DNA from 3 places in the Plantactinospora sonchi genome. Region 2 is predicted to be linked to each of the others. Evidence: riboswitches for the same ligand, from Rfam matches in the RefSeq annotation. Region 2 holds a riboswitch; each other region holds the start of a gene.
The links. Region 2 has a riboswitch for thiamine pyrophosphate ahead of thiE (thiamine phosphate synthase). Riboswitches for the same ligand answer to the same signal wherever they lie in the genome.
Positions count from the first base shown of each region.

Region 1: linked by a shared signal. The riboswitch ahead of V1633_RS33475 (ECF transporter S component) and the one ahead of thiE (thiamine phosphate synthase) in region 2 are both predicted to bind thiamine pyrophosphate.
Region 3: linked by a shared signal. The riboswitch ahead of V1633_RS09210 (ECF transporter S component) and the one ahead of thiE (thiamine phosphate synthase) in region 2 are both predicted to bind thiamine pyrophosphate.

Region 1 is NZ_JAZGQK010000037.1:33,593-40,277, forward strand. Features, by position in the region: gene V1633_RS33450 (EAL domain-containing protein) at 1-581, opposite strand, end outside; gene V1633_RS33455 (RNA polymerase sigma factor) at 578-1,132, opposite strand; gene V1633_RS33460 (DUF6328 family protein) at 1,573-2,085, opposite strand; gene V1633_RS33465 (SIS domain-containing protein) at 2,344-3,093, opposite strand; gene V1633_RS33470 (alpha/beta fold hydrolase) at 3,167-3,994, opposite strand; TPP riboswitch at 4,059-4,167, shown strand; gene V1633_RS33475 (ECF transporter S component) at 4,247-4,837, shown strand; gene V1633_RS33480 (ABC transporter ATP-binding protein) at 4,874-6,376, shown strand; gene V1633_RS33485 (energy-coupling factor transporter transmembrane component T family protein) at 6,373-6,685, shown strand, end outside.
Region 2 is NZ_JAZGQK010000015.1:45,859-52,543, forward strand. Features, by position in the region: gene V1633_RS18125 (ThuA domain-containing protein) at 1-2,159, opposite strand, end outside; TPP riboswitch at 2,689-2,797, shown strand; partial or broken gene thiE (thiamine phosphate synthase) at 2,792-3,409, shown strand; gene thiO (glycine oxidase ThiO) at 3,520-4,698, shown strand; gene thiS (sulfur carrier protein ThiS) at 4,719-4,919, shown strand; gene V1633_RS18145 (thiazole synthase) at 4,925-5,731, shown strand; gene V1633_RS18150 (thiamine phosphate synthase) at 5,728-6,396, shown strand; gene thiD (bifunctional hydroxymethylpyrimidine kinase/phosphomethylpyrimidine kinase) at 6,393-6,685, shown strand, end outside.
Region 3 is NZ_JAZGQK010000006.1:602,320-609,004, forward strand. Features, by position in the region: gene V1633_RS09200 (energy-coupling factor transporter transmembrane component T family protein) at 1-454, opposite strand, end outside; gene V1633_RS09205 (ABC transporter ATP-binding protein) at 451-1,953, opposite strand; gene V1633_RS09210 (ECF transporter S component) at 1,990-2,580, opposite strand; TPP riboswitch at 2,660-2,768, opposite strand; gene V1633_RS09215 (alpha/beta fold hydrolase) at 2,833-3,660, shown strand; gene V1633_RS09220 (SIS domain-containing protein) at 3,734-4,483, shown strand; gene V1633_RS09225 (DUF6328 family protein) at 4,742-5,254, shown strand; gene V1633_RS09230 (RNA polymerase sigma factor) at 5,695-6,249, shown strand; gene V1633_RS09235 (EAL domain-containing protein) at 6,246-6,685, shown strand, end outside.

The sequences.
Region 1 (6,685 bases), on a different contig from region 2:
GTCTCCCGGCGCCGGGCCAGCCGGGCCCGCTCCTGTCGGTCCAGTTCCGCCTCGGTGACATCCTGACCGGTGGCGACGATGCCGCACGGGCGGTTCCGCGCGTCGACCACGATCTCGACCAGCGCGGAGACGTACCGGACGATCTTGTCCGGGCGGACCACCCGGAAGCTCGTCTCGCGGACCGTCTCCGCCTGCCAGGCGGATTCGACGGTCCGGCGGACCTCCGCGACGTCGTCCGGATGGATCAGCCGGGAGAGCAGCTCCACCGACGGTCGGACCGTGCCGGGTGGATAGCCGAAGACCAACGACATCTCGTCCGACCAGCGCAGTCCGCCGTCCTTCCGGTTCCACCACAGGCTGCCCAGTTTGGCCAGTTGGGCGGCCCGGATGATCCGGGCCGCCTCGTCGACGTCGTCGGCCAGCGGGTCGCGTACGTCGACGTCGCTGATCGGGTCGACGCCTGCGGACTCGGCGCGCTGGTACTCCTGCTGGATCCGCCGGGTCGCCCGGCGGGCCCGGGCCCGTTCCAGTTCACTCAGACCGCCCGCACCGGCCAGGGCGAGAACCTCGTCCAGGTTCATCGCCCTCCCCGCGCCTCGCCCTCGGGAAGGTCCGCCCGCTCGGCGACCTCACGGAGCCGGCGCCGCGCCTGTCGCCGGTAGCTGCGCGCGGTGCGGTACGCGACACCGAGCACCCGGGCGATCTCCTGATCGGACCATCCGTCGAGAGCCAGCGCGAGGACCTCCGCCTGACGTGGTGGCAGTTGTCGCAGCCAACCCTGGAGCAGTTCGCGGGCCACGGCGGCCGAGCCGGCCAGCGGTTCGTCCGGTGGCCCGGCCGACAGGACATCCGGTCCACCCTGCTCCGCCGCCGCGCGCCGCCGGACGATCGACAACCTGTGCCGGGCGGTCTGCACCACCCAGGCCAACGGCTTCCGGTAGCCACGGATCTGGTCCCACTCGGCGCGGGCGGCGACAAACGCCTCCAGTACGGCGTCCTCGACCACACCCGGGTCCGGACACTGATACAGCAGGAAACGCTCCACCAGCACGAAGTTCTGCTGGCAGAACTCCTCGAAACCGACGTCCAGGTCGGTCTGTTCCCGGTCCCCCAACCGAGTGCCGGACTCCACCCGTACTGCCGCCTTGCCGTGCCCCCTCACGCCGTCCCGCCCCCTCCTGGTCCGCGTCCCGCTCCCCCGAACGGCCCCGCCACAGCTGCCACCGGGTCCCCGGCGTGCAACCCCCCCTGCAGGTGATCCATTCTCGTCTCTCGTCTCCGTAGGTGTCGTTCCCCGTATAACTCTCCGTCAATGACGGTGATGTCGGCGGCGACGCGCGGAGCTCAGGATGACGATGATCGAATAGACGACGCCCACCTGCGATACCTCGGATGATCGGTCAATGGAGAGAACCAGATCATACGAGGTTGGATACTGTCCAGTATGGATCGCGGAGCGTAGTACTTCAATACTTCGGAGTGTTGGCAGTCTCGTCCACGGTCGATTGGCGGGCGGAACCGGTCGCGACGCGCCGACGGGCGGGGTGGACCACGGGGCGCCGCGAGCCGTTCTCAGGCCCCGACCACCTCGTCCCGGTCGGGAAACTCGCCCTCGCCCTCCTCGTCGTCGGGCTCACCCCAGTTCCGACGCAGCCACGGCAGCCCGACCCAGAAGGTCAGGAACCATGCGCCGGTCAGCCCACTGAGCACCAGCGCCACCCCTCGGGGCAGGACGAAGTCCGTGATCAGCAGCACCGAGCTGACCATCGCGATCAACATGAAGGCCAGACCACCGGTTGCCACGGCATGGGCGAACCGGACCAGCTCCGGCTTGCGCCCCTGCCGGAAAAGCGCCCGGTGGAACGCGACCGGAGAGATGATCAACGCGGTCGCGGCGGCCGCGGCGATCAACGCGACGATGTACGTGTCCTTCTGGAACTCGGTGGCCCGGGGAAAACCGTTGCTGAACGGCAGGGTGAGCAGAAACGCGAAAAGGATCTGGACACCGGTCTGCGCCACCCGCAGCTCCTGGAGCAGGTCGGTGAAGTTGCGCTGCCAGCGCTGCTTCTCGGTCTCGACACTCACCCAGCCACCTCCGCTGCCACCGCCACACCCGTTCGTCGGAATCGAGTGCGGAGCAGTGTGCCCCGCATCGACGTACCCGAAACGCGAGTCCGGTTCGTCATGCTTCGGCCCGGACGTCCCGACGTCGCCATCGATTCCGGTTCAGGTGGCGCCCCTGCCGCGCCCGATCCGGCCGACGGCCGCCGGCCGGATCACGACAGACGGGTTCGCTACCTCGGGTTCGGGCCCCACCCCGTCCCCGACCTCGGGCTCCACCGGTCAGGAGCCGCGCCGGATCCGGCCCGCGTACCGGGCCTCCAGCACCTTGTTGTGCTCGTCGCCGGTAGGGATGTTGGCCGACAGGTAGACCGGTGGTGTCTCCCCCGCCTCGATCAGCCGGGCCACCACCTCGACGGTGATCTGCTGGGCGAGCAGCGCGGCGGTGATCGACGAGACGGCGCCGACCGCGCCGCCACCGGGCAGCGGCAACGTCGCGTCGCCGTACGGGGCACCGTTGTCCAGCACCACGTCGGCCAGGTCACCGAGCCTGCGCCCGGAGGGATGCCGGGACGGTACGCCGGCCGAGTGCTCCGCCGAGGTGATCGCGATCAGCGCGTGTCCACGCTCCTTCACCAGGGCGGCGAACTCGACGATCGTGCCGTTCACGCCCGAGTTGGAGGCGATCACGAAGATGTCCGGCGGCTGGACCGGAGCCAGTTCCAGCAGCCGACGGGCCACCGTGGGGTCACGTTCGAGGGTCGGGCCGAGGATGTCCGCCGGCGCACCGCCGTACAGCACCAGGTCACGCAGGGCGATCCGGTTCGTCGGGACCAGTCCACCGGCCCGGCCGGCGATCTCCATCGAGAGCGCCTCCGAGTGGCCGGTGCCGAACGCGTGCACCACGCCGCCGGCCCGGAGCGCCGTGGTGACCAGGTCGGCCGCCCGGCGTACGTTGTCCCGCTGCCCCGCCGCCACCCGGGTCATCAGCCCGGTCACGACCTCCAGGTAGCCCTCCGCGCTCAGTGTCACCTGTCCACGTCCCTTCGCCCCACTGTCGATCATGCGGTCCGTGTCGACGATGCCATGCCCGGCCCCCGAGGGCTCACCGTGTGCCGAGTATCCGGGACAGTACGGCGTCGGCGAGCGCCTCCGTCGCCTCCTCCGGTACCCAGTGCCCGATCCCGGCCAGCGGTACGAAGCGGTAGTCGCCGGTGACGTGGTCGGCGCAGTTCCGGGCCGCGACCGGACCCACCGCCACGTCGGCGTCGCCCCAGACGAACGTGGTCGGCACCACCACCGGCCCGGTCTTGGCCAGGCCCTCCGTCGACATCGCCCGGTACCAGTTCAACGCGGCGGTCAGCGCACCGGGCTCGCGCAGCGGCGCGACGTACCGGTCGATCCGGTCCTCGGGCAGGCCGCTGAGCACCCGACGCAGCACCGCCGCCCCGTCGGCGAGCAGGACGTGCTCGGCCTTGCCGGTCTCCCGGAAGAGCTGCATGTACGCCGAGCGGGACCGCTGGTCCGGGTCCTCCGCGATCGCCCGTGCGAAGGCGGTCGGATGCGGTACGGAGACCGCGGTCAGGGTACGGACCCGGTCCTGGTGGTCGGCGGCGAGCCGCCAGGCGACCGCCGCACCCCAGTCGTGCCCCACCACGTGCGCCGCGGGCAGGTCGAGCGCGTCGAGCACCGCCACCGCGTCGGCGACCAGTTCGGTCAGCTGGTACGCCGCGACCTCGGTCGGCCGCGCCTGCGGCGAGTAGCCCCGCTGGTCCAGGACGAGGCTGCGCAGCCCCGCCGCGTGCAGGGCCGGCAGCAGGTCGTCCCATTGCGCGCCACGCTGGGGGAAACCGTGCAGCAGCAGGACGGGCTCGCCGTCCGCCGGGCCACCGGTGTGCAGGTCGAAGGTCAGGTCCCGGACGGTGATCCGCATGACCCGACCCTAGTCGTGGCTATCGGCGCGGACGGATCCGGTGCTAGCGTTCGCGAAACAACTGCACATCCGACAGGGGAGCGCGCAGCGCTGAGAGTGCGGGCAGACACGCCCGCAGACCCTCGAACCTGATCTGGGTAATGCCAGCGCAGGGAGTTCGGTCGAGTCTCCAGCCACGCCACGGTCCGGGCCCACCCGGACCGTGGCGTGCGTTCCGCCCCTGGATCGCCAAGCGACTGGGAGGCATCACCCATGAAAGAGTCCGGCAGCACCGGATGGCGGACCGTCGACATCGTCGTCGCCTCGGTCATCGCGGTCGCCTTCGGCGTCATCTTCTGGGCCTGGAACCTGGTCTGGGGCGCCACCGAGGGCGCCTTCACCTTCTTTCCGCCGGCCCAGGCGGTCATCTACGGCGTCTGGCTGGTGCCGGGGGTGCTCGGCGGCCTGGTGATCCGCAAGCCGGGCGCGGCTCTGTACTGCGAGTTCCTCGCCGCGTTCGTCTCGGTGATGCTCGGCAGCCAGTGGGGCACGATGGCCGTCCTCCAGGGCCTCTTCCAGGGTGTCGGCGCCGAACTGGCCTTCCTGGCCTTCGGCTACCGCCTGTTCCGGCTGCCGGTCGCGGTGCTCTCCGGCGCCCTGGCCGGGCTCGCCGCCGCGATCTTCGACCAGATCCGCTACTACTCGGAGAGCGACTTCGCCTCGTTCCGGCTGCCGGTCTTTGTCATCACCGTGGTCAGCTCGGCGATCATCGCCGGCGTCGGCGGCTGGGCGCTGACCCGGGCGTTGGCCCAGACCGGCGTACTGGACCGTTTCCCGGCCGGCCGGGACCGGGCCCCGGTCTGAGCAGGGCCACCCGATGACGGAGCGGACGGTGTCACGGTGAGCGCGGTCGAGCTGCGCGGCTTCGGCTGGCGGCACGCCGGACGCCGGGCCTGGGCGGTCCGTGACGTCGACCTGCGGATCGAGCACGGTGAGCGGGTCCTGCTGCTCGGGGCCTCCGGGGCCGGCAAGAGCACCCTGCTGGCGGCACTCGCCGGCCTGCTCGCCGAGGACTCCGGTGAGCAGGCCGGCAGCGTCGAGATCGACGGGCTGGACCCGCGCAAGGCCCGGGAGCGGGTCGGCGTCGTCTTCCAGGACCCGCAGACCCAACTGGTGATGGCCCGGGCCGGTGACGACGTGGCGTTCGGCCTGGAGAACCGGGGAGTTCCGGCGGCGGAGATCTGGCCCCGGGTCGCCGAGGCCCTGGACCGGGTCGGCTTCCCGTACCGGCCGGACCGGTCCACCAGCGCACTCTCCGGCGGTGAGCAGCAACGGCTCGCCCTGGCCGGGGTGCTCGCCCTGCGCCCGGGACTGCTGCTGCTCGACGAGCCGACCGCCAACCTGGATCCGGCGGGCGCCGCCCTGGTCCGAGGCGCGATCGGCGCCGCACTGGACGCCGACACCACGCTGATCCTGGTCGAGCACCGGGTGGCGGAGGCGCTGCCGCTGGTCGACCGGGTCGTCGTGCTGGAACCGGGTGGCGGGGTCCGGGCCGACGGGCCGCCGGCCGAGGTGTTCGCGACGCACGGGGCCGAGCTGGCCGCCGCCGGGGTCTGGGTGCCCGGTCCGCCGCCGGCGCCCCGCCGGTCCACCTCCCCGGCCGGGGAGGTGCTGCTCACCGCCGAGCGGCTCGGCCTGCCACCGCGGCTGGCCCCGGCCGACCTGACCGTACGCGCCGGCGAGGCGCTCGCCGTGCTCGGACCGAACGGCGCCGGCAAGTCGACCCTCGCCCTGCTCCTCGGCGGTCTGCTCAAGCCCGGCACCGGCACCCTCCGGGCGACCCCGGCACTCGCCGGCCGGTACGCGGACAGCCCACCGCACCGCTGGCGGGCACCGGTGCTGGCGCAACGGATCGGTTCGGTCTTCCAGGATCCGGAGCACCAGTTCGTCACCGGCACGGTACGGGCGGAACTGGCGCTCGGCCCACGTCGGGCCGGCCGTTCCGAGGCCGAGGTGTCGTCCACCGTGGACGAGTTGCTCTCCCGGCTCCGGCTGGACCAGTTGGCCGCCGCCAACCCGTACACCCTCTCCGGTGGGCAGGCGCGGCGGCTCAGCGTGGCGACCGCGCTGGCCACCGCGCCCCGGCTGCTGATCCTGGACGAGCCGACGTTCGGCCAGGACCGGCGGACCTGGCTGGAGCTGGTCGAGCTGCTCGCCGGGCTGCGCGACACCGGGCACGGCGTCGTCGCGGTCACCCACGACGCGGACTTTGTCACCGCCCTGGCCGACCGGACGTGGCGGCTCGGTGCTGATGCGGCGCCAACCGCCGCGCCGACGGTGCGCAGGGACGGCGATCCGGCACCGACGGTGCCGACGGACGATCCGCGGCCGGTGTCGGGATGATCCCGTACCCGATGGTCACCGCGCCCGCCGCGCCGCTGGCCCGACGTAACCCGGTGGCGAAGCTCGCCGCCGCGCTGCTCTTCTCGGTGCCGCTGCTCGCCACCCTCGACCCGCTCGTCCCGTCCCTGGCCATCGCGGTGGAACTGCTGGCCGCGCCGCTGTTCGGCGTCTCCTACCGACTGCTTGCCCGACGTGCCTGGCCACTGCTGTTCAGCGCGCTCGGCGTCCTGGTCACGATGCTGCTCTTCGCCGCCGAGCGGACCGGTGACGTCCTCGTCTCCGCCGGTCCGCTGCTGGTCACCACCGGGG
Region 2 (6,685 bases):
TCGCGGGAGCCCTCGCTGGAGAAGGCGACGGTCAGCGGCGACGGGCCGGAGGTCGGGTCGCCGGTTCCGACCGCGATCGGGGCCCGGTCACCGGCGATGTACTCGATCCGGTAGATCCCCGAGTTGTCGTTGTTGCCGCCGAAGCCGCTGCCCCACTCGATCAGGTAGAGCGCGCCGTCCGGCCCGAACTCGAAGTCCATCGGCCGGACGAAGGTCATCCCGGCGAGCAACTGGTTGATGTCCACCAGCGACCTGCCGTCCTGGCTGACCTGGAAGGTGTACATCTTGTTCTGGTTCCACTCGCCGAACATCGCCTTGCCGTCGAAGTACGCCGGCCACTTGCGCTCGGAGGGGTTCTCCGGGTCGTACCGGTAGACCGGTCCGCCCATCGGTGCCCCGCCGCCACCCAGCTCGGGGAACTCGGGGTTGCCGTTGTAGTCGTAGTCGACGGTGGCCGGGATCGCCGGCGGCAGGTTGGTCAGACCGGTGTTGTTCGGCGAGTTGTTCACCGGCGCGGCACAGTCGTACGCCGGGCCGGCCGGCCCGGACGGGAAGGTGAACTCCCGGTACGCGACGTTGGCGCCGACGCAGTACGGCCAGCCGTAGTTGCCGGCCTGCCCGACGATGTTCCACTCCACCGTGTTGCCCGGTCCGCGGTCCGGGTTCGCCGCGCCGGCGTCCGGGCCGTAGTCCGCCACGTACAGGGTGTCGGTGCCGGGGTCGACGCCGATCCGGAACGGGTTCCGGAAGCCCATCGCGAAGATCTCCGGCCGGGTCTTCTCCGTGCCCGGCGGGAACAGGTTCCCGGCCGGGACGGTGTACGTGCCGTCGTCCTCCGGGTGGATCCGGATCACCTTGCCACGCAGGTCGTTGGTGTTGCCGGAGGTGCGCTGGGCGTCGTAGTCCTGCCGGCCGGTCCGCTCGTCGAGCGGGCTGTAGCCGTTCGACTCGAACGGGTTGGTGTTGTCCCCGGTGGCCAGGTAGAGGTTGCCCGCGCTGTCGAACGCCATGCTGCCGCCCGCGTGGCAGCAGGTGTTGCGCTGGGTGGTGACGGTCAGCACGACCTTCTCGCTGGCCGGGTCGAGGGTGTCGCCGACGACGGTGAACCGGGAGAGGAAGTTGTGCGGGGTGCCGTCGTTGGGCGCGTAGTAGAGGTACACCCATTTGTTGGTGGCGAAGTCGGGGTCGAGCCGGATGCCGATCAGGCCGTCCTCGTTGCCGGTGAAGACGTCGAGGTCGATGGCGGTGACGGTGGTGCCGGTGTCCGGCTTGACGATCTGGACCCGGCCGTCCCGCTCGACGTAGAAGACCCGGCCGTCCGGTGCCACGTCCAGCTCCATCGGGTTGCTGGTGTTGCTGTCCAGCGTCACCTTCTCGAAGCTGCTGCTCAGCGAGGCGCTGCAGTCGGCGTCGACCACGCCGGCCGCGGTCTGGATGCCGCCGAGCAGGTGGGCCAGGAACTCCGGTTCGGCGTACGACTGCTGGGTGTGTCCACCCGCCGTGTACCAGGCCCGGCCGCCGTCGTAGTCCTGGCACCAGGCGAACGGGTGGTCGTGGCCCATCGCCCCGGAGCCGGGGGAGTAGCTGGTCTCGTCCAGCGAGGCCAGCACGTGTACGTCGGCACGCGGGTTGTCCCGGAAGTTGTACCACTCGTCGTACCGGGACCAGGTGTCCGGCAACGACTTCGTGGACTCGTGCGCGTGGTCCTCGACCTTGACGGTGGCCTGCTGGTTGGCCGGGTGCGACGCGAAGTACGCGCCGACCAGGTCGCCGTACCAGGGCCAGTCGTACTCGGTGTCGGAGGCGGCGTGCACACCGGCGTACCCGCCGCCGGCCTGGATGTACCGTTCGAACGCCGTCTGCTGATCGGCGTCGAGTACGTCACCGGTGGTGGAGAGCCAGACGACCGCCTGGTAGCGGGCCAGGTTCTGCTCGGTGAACGCGCCGGCGTCCTCGGTCGCGTCGACGGTGAAGCCGTGCTCGGTGCCGAGCTGTCGGATGGCGGCGATGCCGGCCGGTATGGAGTCGTGCCGGAATCCCGCGGTCTTGGAGAAGACCAGCACGGAGAAGGGTTCCGCCGGGGCGGGTGCGGGTGCCGGTGCGGGTGCCGCGAGTGGCTGGCCGACCGGAGCGGCCGTGGCCGGGGTACCGACCAGCATCGTGCTGGTCAGGGCTACTGCGGCGGCCGTGCTGAGCAGGGAGCGGGTGAGGGTGCCAGGACGGTGGCCGGGTGCCCGGTCAGTGGTGGGGGTGCCGCGGACGCGGCGCGGGGTTGCCACGAAGGATCTCCTTCGTCCGATGAGGACAACGGGGGATCCCGGGTACGGCTCGCCGAAGGTCCGCCTCGGGGTGCGGGGCCGATCGTGGCCCGCCGAGGCTTCGACCGGCCGGATTCTGCCTTGTCGTTGAACAAATTAGGGCGAGTACCGGGGGTACCGGAATACGGACGCGAGGTTAATTCCGGTAACGGTTGCGTAACGGCAACGGATTTACCGGATAGGACAGTCCAAGTCGATCTTTCGCGCGTCCGACCGGCGGTCGACCGTCGGCGGTCGATGGTCGGCGGCGGCGACCGGGAGCCGGGGGTGGCGCGAAGCAGGGGGCGGAGGACGGATCGATCCGTGCCGGTGCGTGTGCGATCGGTCACGGGTCTTTACGTCAGCGTTACGAAGCGCGTATCGTCGCCGACAAGTGACCCACGGGAGCCCGGTGTACCGGGCTGAGAGGGGGGCTGGAGCCCCCGACCGTCGAACCTGATCCGGGTAATGCCGGCGCAGGGAGGAGCGTTGCCATGTCATCTCTCGCTCGACTCCATCTCATCACCGACACCCGGCCCGGTCGGGATCCACTGTCGACGGTCCGGGCGGCACTCTCCGTGGCCGGACCCGAACTGGCCGTGCAGGTCCGGGTCGAGGACAACACCGACGACCGGGCCGCGTACGAGCTGGCTCGGGAGATCCTCGCGCTGTGCGACGCGTACGGGGCGGCCTGCCTGGTCAACGACCGGCTGCACGTGGCGCTCGCGGTCGGCGCCGTCGGCGCCCACGTCGGCGCCCGTGACCTGCCGGTCGACGTCGCCCGCCGGCTGCTCGGCCCGACGGCGGTGCTCGGCGCGACCGCCCGTGACCCGGAGACCGGCCTGGCGGCGGTCGACGCCGGCGCCAGTTACCTCGGGGTCGGCCCGTGTTACGCCACCCGGACCAAGGACGGACTGCCGGATCCGATCGGCCCGGCCGGGATCCGCCGGGTCGCCTCGGCGGTGCCGGTCCCGGTGATCGCGATCGGCGGGATCACCGCCGCCCAGGTGTCGGCGTTGCGCGCCGCCGGGGCGTACGGCGTGGCGGTGGTCGGCGCGCTCTCCGTCGCCGTCGACCCGGCCCGGGCCACCGCCGAACTGCTCGCCGCGCTGCGTGCGCCGCTGCCGGCCGACCCCACCCCGGAAGCCGCCGCCGCGGCCGAGATCGACCGAAGTTCGCCACCCGGTGGAGGCGCCAGCGCGCCCTCCGCCGGAGTGGCGACGTGCTGACCGGCGGCTGTCCCGACGTAGCGGTGATCGGCGCCGGCCCGGTCGGGCTGGCCACCGCCTGGCGGTGCGCCGAACGGGGTATGCGGGTCACCGTCTACGACCCGAACCCCGGCTCGGGTGCCGCCGACGTCGCCGCCGGCATGCTCGCCCCGGTCTCCGAGGCACACTTCGGCGAGCGGGCGCTGACCGGCCTGCTGGTCGCCTCGGCCGCCCGGTGGCCCGACTTCGCCGCGGGGTTGACCGACCGGACCGGACTCGACCTGGGCTACCGCACCGAGGGCACCCTCTCGGTCGCGGTCACCTCCGACGACCTGGCCGAGGCGGAACGGCTCTGGGCGTACCAGCGGGAACTCGGCCTGCCGATCACCCGGCTGCGGCCGGCGGAACTGCGCGACCGCGAGCCGCTGCTGGCGACCCGGTTGCGCGGCGGCGCGTTCGCGGCCGGCGACCACCAGGTGGATCCGCGTCGGCTGGTGGCGGCGCTGCGGGCCGCGGTAGCCGCCGCCGGGGTGACGGTGGTGGCCCGACCGGTCACCACGCTCGACGAGGTGGCCGCGACCGCGGCGCGGGTGGTGGTCGCGGCCGGCTGCGGCACGGCCGGACTGACCGGTCTGCCGGTCCGCCCGGTGAAGGGGCAGGTCCTCCGGCTGCGCGCGCCCGGCGGTGCCGCGCCCGGCTTCCGGCACGTCATCGACGGGTACGTCGACGGTCGAGGCGTCTACCTGGTACCCCGCCTCGACGGTGAGGTGGTGGTCGGTGCCACCGTCGAAGAACGCGCCGACCTCGACGTCACCGCCTCAGGTGTGCTGGAACTGCTCCGCGCCGCCACCGAACTGCTGCCCGAACTCGGCGAGTACCACCTGGTGGAGGCACGGGCCGGACTGCGCCCCGGCACGCCGGACAACGCGCCGCTGATCGGCCCGCTGCCCGGCCGGCCGGAGGTGCTGGTGGCCGCCGGCCACTACCGGCACGGCATCGTGCTCACCCCGCTCACCGCCGACCTGGTCGCCGACCTGCTGACGACCGGCGTGACCGATCCACTGCTCGCCCCGTTCGCCCCGGACCGCTTCGGGTCACCGGACCCTGTCCGGGCCGAGCCGGTCCGGTCCGACCCGGTCCGGTCCGACCCGGAGGTCGGTGTCGGGCCGGGTGGGCGGCCCGAATCCGCGTAGTCCCCGAGCCGGGAGGAACCATGGAACTGACCGTGAACGGAGTCGGGCACCGGCTGCCCGGCGAGAAGACCCTGGCCGACCTGGTCACCGAACTGACCCCGGAGAGCCGGGGCGTGGCGGTGGCGGTGAACGGCGAGGTGGTGCCGCGTACCGGCTGGCCGGCGCGGGTGCTGCGGGACGGGGACCGGGTCGAGGTGCTGACCGCGGCCCAGGGCGGGTGAACGCGATGACCACCGTGGCGACCCCCGGGGAAACCGCCGTCGACGAGTTCCGGCTCGGCGGCGAGACGTTCCGGTCCCGACTCATCCTCGGCACCGGCGGAGCCAGCAGCCCGTACGCGCTGGAGCAGGCGATCCGGGCCAGTGGCACCGAACTCGTCACCGTCGCGCTGCGCCGGATCGACAGCGGCGCGACGATGGGCGGCGGACTGCTCGACGTCCTCGCCCGGTGCGGCGTACGGCTGCTGCCGAACACCGCCGGCTGTCGTACCGCCGCCGAGGCGGTGACCACGGCACACCTGGCCCGGGAGGCGTTCGACACCTCGTGGGTGAAGCTCGAGGTGATCGGTGACGAGCGCACCCTGCTGCCGGACGCGGTCGAACTGGTCGTCGCCGCCGAACGACTGGTCGCCGACGGGTTCACCGTGCTGCCGTACACCACCGACGACCCGGTGCTGGCCCGACGGCTCGCCGACCTCGGCTGCGCCGCGGTGATGCCGGCCGGCGCGCCGATCGGCTCCGGGCTCGGCATCGGCAACCCGCACCAGATCCGGCTGCTCCGACAGGCCGTCGACGTGCCGGTGATCCTGGACGCCGGGATCGGCACCGCCTCCGACGCGGCGCTGGCGATGGAACTCGGCTGTGACGGGGTGCTGCTGGCCAGTGCGGTGACCCGGGCCGCCGACCCGGTACGGATGGCCACCGCGATGCGGTACGCCGTCGAGGCCGGCCGGCTGGCCGCCGGAGCCGGCCGGATCCCCCGCCGGTTCCACGCCCTGGCGTCCACCCCGGACGACGGACGGCCCGACCTGTGACCGGGACCGGAGCCCCGACGGGTACGCCAGCGGGGATCGTGGTGGTGACCGACCGCAGGCAGGCGCGCCGGCCACTTCCCGAGGTGATCCGGGGCGCGGTGTGCGGCGGCGCGCGCTGGGTGCTGCTGCGGGAGCGCGATCTGCCACACGCCGAGCGGTTGGCCCTGGCCGAACGGTTGCGGGCGATCCTGACCCCGGTCGGCGGGACACTGCTGGTGGCCGGGCCGGATCCGCTCGACGGCGACGCGGTGCACCTGACCGCCGCCGGGCCGTACCCGCCGCCGACGCTGCGCCTGGTCGGCCGCTCCTGCCACGACGAGACCGAGCTGGGGCGGCTCTCCACAGAGGACTACGTCACGCTGTCCCCGGTCTACGCCACCCCGTCCAAACCCGGATACGGACCGCCGCTGGCGCCCGCCGGGCTCGCCCGACTCGTCGCCCGTACCCCGGTGCCGGTGCTCGCCCTCGGCGGTGTCGGCACCGCCGGGCAGGTCGCGGCGTGTCTGGCCGCCGGGGCGGCCGGGGTGGCGGTGATGGGTGCGGTGATGCGCGCCGACGACCCGGAGGCACTGGTCCGCGCCCTGTGCGCGGCCACCGTCCCCGGCCCGGGCCGGACTCCGGGCGCCACCCCGGCACCGGCCGGCGTCGGCGGGTGGGTCCGGTGACGCCGCCGGTGGCGCTGACCGTGGCCGGCTCGGACTCCGGTGCGGGCGCGGGCATCCAGGCGGACCTGAAGGTCTTCGCCGCCCTCCGGGTGTACGGCACCTCGGTGCTGACCGCGATCACCGCCCAGAACACCCGGGCGGTCCGTGCCGTCTCCCCGGTGTCGGCGGAGATGGTGACCGAACAGTTGACCGCCGTCGTCGAGGACCTGCCGCCGCTGGCGGTGAAGACCGGAATGCTCGGCGGCTCGGCGGTCGCCGAGGCGGTGGCGCAGGCCGCCCGGGACGGGCT
Region 3 (6,685 bases), on a different contig from region 2:
CGATCGCGAACCTCGGTGGGGCCTTGGCGTTCTGCACCAGCGCGTCGGCGAGATCGGTCGGGTCGGTGGTGGCGAAGACCAGTACCCCGGGCAGCGCGACCGCGATCACCCGCAGCGCCAGCCCCAGGCCGGTACCGAGCACCCCGGTGGTGACCAGCAGCGGACCGGCGGAGACGAGGACGTCACCGGTCCGCTCGGCGGCGAAGAGCAGCATCGTGACCAGGACGCCGAGCGCGCTGAACAGCAGTGGCCAGGCACGTCGGGCAAGCAGTCGGTAGGAGACGCCGAACAGCGGCGCGGCCAGCAGTTCCACCGCGATGGCCAGGGACGGGACGAGCGGGTCGAGGGTGGCGAGCAGCGGCACCGAGAAGAGCAGCGCGGCGGCGAGCTTCGCCACCGGGTTACGTCGGGCCAGCGGCGCGGCGGGCGCGGTGACCATCGGGTACGGGATCATCCCGACACCGGCCGCGGATCGTCCGTCGGCACCGTCGGTGCCGGATCGCCGTCCCTGCGCACCGTCGGCGCGGCGGTTGGCGCCGCATCAGCACCGAGCCGCCACGTCCGGTCGGCCAGGGCGGTGACAAAGTCCGCGTCGTGGGTGACCGCGACGACGCCGTGCCCGGTGTCGCGCAGCCCGGCGAGCAGCTCGACCAGCTCCAGCCAGGTCCGCCGGTCCTGGCCGAACGTCGGCTCGTCCAGGATCAGCAGCCGGGGCGCGGTGGCCAGCGCGGTCGCCACGCTGAGCCGCCGCGCCTGCCCACCGGAGAGGGTGTACGGGTTGGCGGCGGCCAACTGGTCCAGCCGGAGCCGGGAGAGCAACTCGTCCACGGTGGACGACACCTCGGCCTCGGAACGGCCGGCCCGACGTGGGCCGAGCGCCAGTTCCGCCCGTACCGTGCCGGTGACGAACTGGTGCTCCGGATCCTGGAAGACCGAACCGATCCGTTGCGCCAGCACCGGTGCCCGCCAGCGGTGCGGTGGGCTGTCCGCGTACCGGCCGGCGAGTGCCGGGGTCGCCCGGAGGGTGCCGGTGCCGGGCTTGAGCAGACCGCCGAGGAGCAGGGCGAGGGTCGACTTGCCGGCGCCGTTCGGTCCGAGCACGGCGAGCGCCTCGCCGGCGCGTACGGTCAGGTCGGCCGGGGCCAGCCGCGGTGGCAGGCCGAGCCGCTCGGCGGTGAGCAGCACCTCCCCGGCCGGGGAGGTGGACCGGCGGGGCGCCGGCGGCGGACCGGGCACCCAGACCCCGGCGGCGGCCAGCTCGGCCCCGTGCGTCGCGAACACCTCGGCCGGCGGCCCGTCGGCCCGGACCCCGCCACCCGGTTCCAGCACGACGACCCGGTCGACCAGCGGCAGCGCCTCCGCCACCCGGTGCTCGACCAGGATCAGCGTGGTGTCGGCGTCCAGTGCGGCGCCGATCGCGCCTCGGACCAGGGCGGCGCCCGCCGGATCCAGGTTGGCGGTCGGCTCGTCGAGCAGCAGCAGTCCCGGGCGCAGGGCGAGCACCCCGGCCAGGGCGAGCCGTTGCTGCTCACCGCCGGAGAGTGCGCTGGTGGACCGGTCCGGCCGGTACGGGAAGCCGACCCGGTCCAGGGCCTCGGCGACCCGGGGCCAGATCTCCGCCGCCGGAACTCCCCGGTTCTCCAGGCCGAACGCCACGTCGTCACCGGCCCGGGCCATCACCAGTTGGGTCTGCGGGTCCTGGAAGACGACGCCGACCCGCTCCCGGGCCTTGCGCGGGTCCAGCCCGTCGATCTCGACGCTGCCGGCCTGCTCACCGGAGTCCTCGGCGAGCAGGCCGGCGAGTGCCGCCAGCAGGGTGCTCTTGCCGGCCCCGGAGGCCCCGAGCAGCAGGACCCGCTCACCGTGCTCGATCCGCAGGTCGACGTCACGGACCGCCCAGGCCCGGCGTCCGGCGTGCCGCCAGCCGAAGCCGCGCAGCTCGACCGCGCTCACCGTGACACCGTCCGCTCCGTCATCGGGTGGCCCTGCTCAGACCGGGGCCCGGTCCCGGCCGGCCGGGAAACGGTCCAGTACGCCGGTCTGGGCCAACGCCCGGGTCAGCGCCCAGCCGCCGACGCCGGCGATGATCGCCGAGCTGACCACGGTGATGACAAAGACCGGCAGCCGGAACGAGGCGAAGTCGCTCTCCGAGTAGTAGCGGATCTGGTCGAAGATCGCGGCGGCGAGCCCGGCCAGGGCGCCGGAGAGCACCGCGACCGGCAGCCGGAACAGGCGGTAGCCGAAGGCCAGGAAGGCCAGTTCGGCGCCGACACCCTGGAAGAGGCCCTGGAGGACGGCCATCGTGCCCCACTGGCTGCCGAGCATCACCGAGACGAACGCGGCGAGGAACTCGCAGTACAGAGCCGCGCCCGGCTTGCGGATCACCAGGCCGCCGAGCACCCCCGGCACCAGCCAGACGCCGTAGATGACCGCCTGGGCCGGCGGAAAGAAGGTGAAGGCGCCCTCGGTGGCGCCCCAGACCAGGTTCCAGGCCCAGAAGATGACGCCGAAGGCGACCGCGATGACCGAGGCGACGACGATGTCGACGGTCCGCCATCCGGTGCTGCCGGACTCTTTCATGGGTGATGCCTCCCAGTCGCTTGGCGATCCAGGGGCGGAACGCACGCCACGGTCCGGGTGGGCCCGGACCGTGGCGTGGCTGGAGACTCGACCGAACTCCCTGCGCTGGCATTACCCAGATCAGGTTCGAGGGTCTGCGGGCGTGTCTGCCCGCACTCTCAGCGCTGCGCGCTCCCCTGTCGGATGTGCAGTTGTTTCGCGAACGCTAGCACCGGATCCGTCCGCGCCGATAGCCACGACTAGGGTCGGGTCATGCGGATCACCGTCCGGGACCTGACCTTCGACCTGCACACCGGTGGCCCGGCGGACGGCGAGCCCGTCCTGCTGCTGCACGGTTTCCCCCAGCGTGGCGCGCAATGGGACGACCTGCTGCCGGCCCTGCACGCGGCGGGGCTGCGCAGCCTCGTCCTGGACCAGCGGGGCTACTCGCCGCAGGCGCGGCCGACCGAGGTCGCGGCGTACCAGCTGACCGAACTGGTCGCCGACGCGGTGGCGGTGCTCGACGCGCTCGACCTGCCCGCGGCGCACGTGGTGGGGCACGACTGGGGTGCGGCGGTCGCCTGGCGGCTCGCCGCCGACCACCAGGACCGGGTCCGTACCCTGACCGCGGTCTCCGTACCGCATCCGACCGCCTTCGCACGGGCGATCGCGGAGGACCCGGACCAGCGGTCCCGCTCGGCGTACATGCAGCTCTTCCGGGAGACCGGCAAGGCCGAGCACGTCCTGCTCGCCGACGGGGCGGCGGTGCTGCGTCGGGTGCTCAGCGGCCTGCCCGAGGACCGGATCGACCGGTACGTCGCGCCGCTGCGCGAGCCCGGTGCGCTGACCGCCGCGTTGAACTGGTACCGGGCGATGTCGACGGAGGGCCTGGCCAAGACCGGGCCGGTGGTGGTGCCGACCACGTTCGTCTGGGGCGACGCCGACGTGGCGGTGGGTCCGGTCGCGGCCCGGAACTGCGCCGACCACGTCACCGGCGACTACCGCTTCGTACCGCTGGCCGGGATCGGGCACTGGGTACCGGAGGAGGCGACGGAGGCGCTCGCCGACGCCGTACTGTCCCGGATACTCGGCACACGGTGAGCCCTCGGGGGCCGGGCATGGCATCGTCGACACGGACCGCATGATCGACAGTGGGGCGAAGGGACGTGGACAGGTGACACTGAGCGCGGAGGGCTACCTGGAGGTCGTGACCGGGCTGATGACCCGGGTGGCGGCGGGGCAGCGGGACAACGTACGCCGGGCGGCCGACCTGGTCACCACGGCGCTCCGGGCCGGCGGCGTGGTGCACGCGTTCGGCACCGGCCACTCGGAGGCGCTCTCGATGGAGATCGCCGGCCGGGCCGGTGGACTGGTCCCGACGAACCGGATCGCCCTGCGTGACCTGGTGCTGTACGGCGGTGCGCCGGCGGACATCCTCGGCCCGACCCTCGAACGTGACCCCACGGTGGCCCGTCGGCTGCTGGAACTGGCTCCGGTCCAGCCGCCGGACATCTTCGTGATCGCCTCCAACTCGGGCGTGAACGGCACGATCGTCGAGTTCGCCGCCCTGGTGAAGGAGCGTGGACACGCGCTGATCGCGATCACCTCGGCGGAGCACTCGGCCGGCGTACCGTCCCGGCATCCCTCCGGGCGCAGGCTCGGTGACCTGGCCGACGTGGTGCTGGACAACGGTGCCCCGTACGGCGACGCGACGTTGCCGCTGCCCGGTGGCGGCGCGGTCGGCGCCGTCTCGTCGATCACCGCCGCGCTGCTCGCCCAGCAGATCACCGTCGAGGTGGTGGCCCGGCTGATCGAGGCGGGGGAGACACCACCGGTCTACCTGTCGGCCAACATCCCTACCGGCGACGAGCACAACAAGGTGCTGGAGGCCCGGTACGCGGGCCGGATCCGGCGCGGCTCCTGACCGGTGGAGCCCGAGGTCGGGGACGGGGTGGGGCCCGAACCCGAGGTAGCGAACCCGTCTGTCGTGATCCGGCCGGCGGCCGTCGGCCGGATCGGGCGCGGCAGGGGCGCCACCTGAACCGGAATCGATGGCGACGTCGGGACGTCCGGGCCGAAGCATGACGAACCGGACTCGCGTTTCGGGTACGTCGATGCGGGGCACACTGCTCCGCACTCGATTCCGACGAACGGGTGTGGCGGTGGCAGCGGAGGTGGCTGGGTGAGTGTCGAGACCGAGAAGCAGCGCTGGCAGCGCAACTTCACCGACCTGCTCCAGGAGCTGCGGGTGGCGCAGACCGGTGTCCAGATCCTTTTCGCGTTTCTGCTCACCCTGCCGTTCAGCAACGGTTTTCCCCGGGCCACCGAGTTCCAGAAGGACACGTACATCGTCGCGTTGATCGCCGCGGCCGCCGCGACCGCGTTGATCATCTCTCCGGTCGCGTTCCACCGGGCGCTTTTCCGGCAGGGGCGCAAGCCGGAGCTGGTCCGGTTCGCCCATGCCGTGGCAACCGGTGGTCTGGCCTTCATGTTGATCGCGATGGTCAGCTCGGTGCTGCTGATCACGGACTTCGTCCTGCCCCGAGGGGTGGCGCTGGTGCTCAGTGGGCTGACCGGCGCATGGTTCCTGACCTTCTGGGTCGGGCTGCCGTGGCTGCGTCGGAACTGGGGTGAGCCCGACGACGAGGAGGGCGAGGGCGAGTTTCCCGACCGGGACGAGGTGGTCGGGGCCTGAGAACGGCTCGCGGCGCCCCGTGGTCCACCCCGCCCGTCGGCGCGTCGCGACCGGTTCCGCCCGCCAATCGACCGTGGACGAGACTGCCAACACTCCGAAGTATTGAAGTACTACGCTCCGCGATCCATACTGGACAGTATCCAACCTCGTATGATCTGGTTCTCTCCATTGACCGATCATCCGAGGTATCGCAGGTGGGCGTCGTCTATTCGATCATCGTCATCCTGAGCTCCGCGCGTCGCCGCCGACATCACCGTCATTGACGGAGAGTTATACGGGGAACGACACCTACGGAGACGAGAGACGAGAATGGATCACCTGCAGGGGGGGTTGCACGCCGGGGACCCGGTGGCAGCTGTGGCGGGGCCGTTCGGGGGAGCGGGACGCGGACCAGGAGGGGGCGGGACGGCGTGAGGGGGCACGGCAAGGCGGCAGTACGGGTGGAGTCCGGCACTCGGTTGGGGGACCGGGAACAGACCGACCTGGACGTCGGTTTCGAGGAGTTCTGCCAGCAGAACTTCGTGCTGGTGGAGCGTTTCCTGCTGTATCAGTGTCCGGACCCGGGTGTGGTCGAGGACGCCGTACTGGAGGCGTTTGTCGCCGCCCGCGCCGAGTGGGACCAGATCCGTGGCTACCGGAAGCCGTTGGCCTGGGTGGTGCAGACCGCCCGGCACAGGTTGTCGATCGTCCGGCGGCGCGCGGCGGCGGAGCAGGGTGGACCGGATGTCCTGTCGGCCGGGCCACCGGACGAACCGCTGGCCGGCTCGGCCGCCGTGGCCCGCGAACTGCTCCAGGGTTGGCTGCGACAACTGCCACCACGTCAGGCGGAGGTCCTCGCGCTGGCTCTCGACGGATGGTCCGATCAGGAGATCGCCCGGGTGCTCGGTGTCGCGTACCGCACCGCGCGCAGCTACCGGCGACAGGCGCGGCGCCGGCTCCGTGAGGTCGCCGAGCGGGCGGACCTTCCCGAGGGCGAGGCGCGGGGAGGGCGATGAACCTGGACGAGGTTCTCGCCCTGGCCGGTGCGGGCGGTCTGAGTGAACTGGAACGGGCCCGGGCCCGCCGGGCGACCCGGCGGATCCAGCAGGAGTACCAGCGCGCCGAGTCCGCAGGCGTCGACCCGATCAGCGACGTCGACGTACGCGACCCGCTGGCCGACGACGTCGACGAGGCGGCCCGGATCATCCGGGCCGCCCAACTGGCCAAACTGGGCAGCCTGTGGTGGAACCGGAAGGACGGCGGACTGCGCTGGTCGGACGAGATGTCGTTGGTCTTCGGCTATCCACCCGGCACGGTCCGACCGTCGGTGGAGCTGCTCTCCCGGCTGATCCATCCGGACGACGTCGCGGAGGTCCGCCGGACCGTCGAATCCGCCTGGCAGGCGGAGACGGTCCGCGAGACGAGCTTCCGGGTGGTCCGCCCGGACAAGAT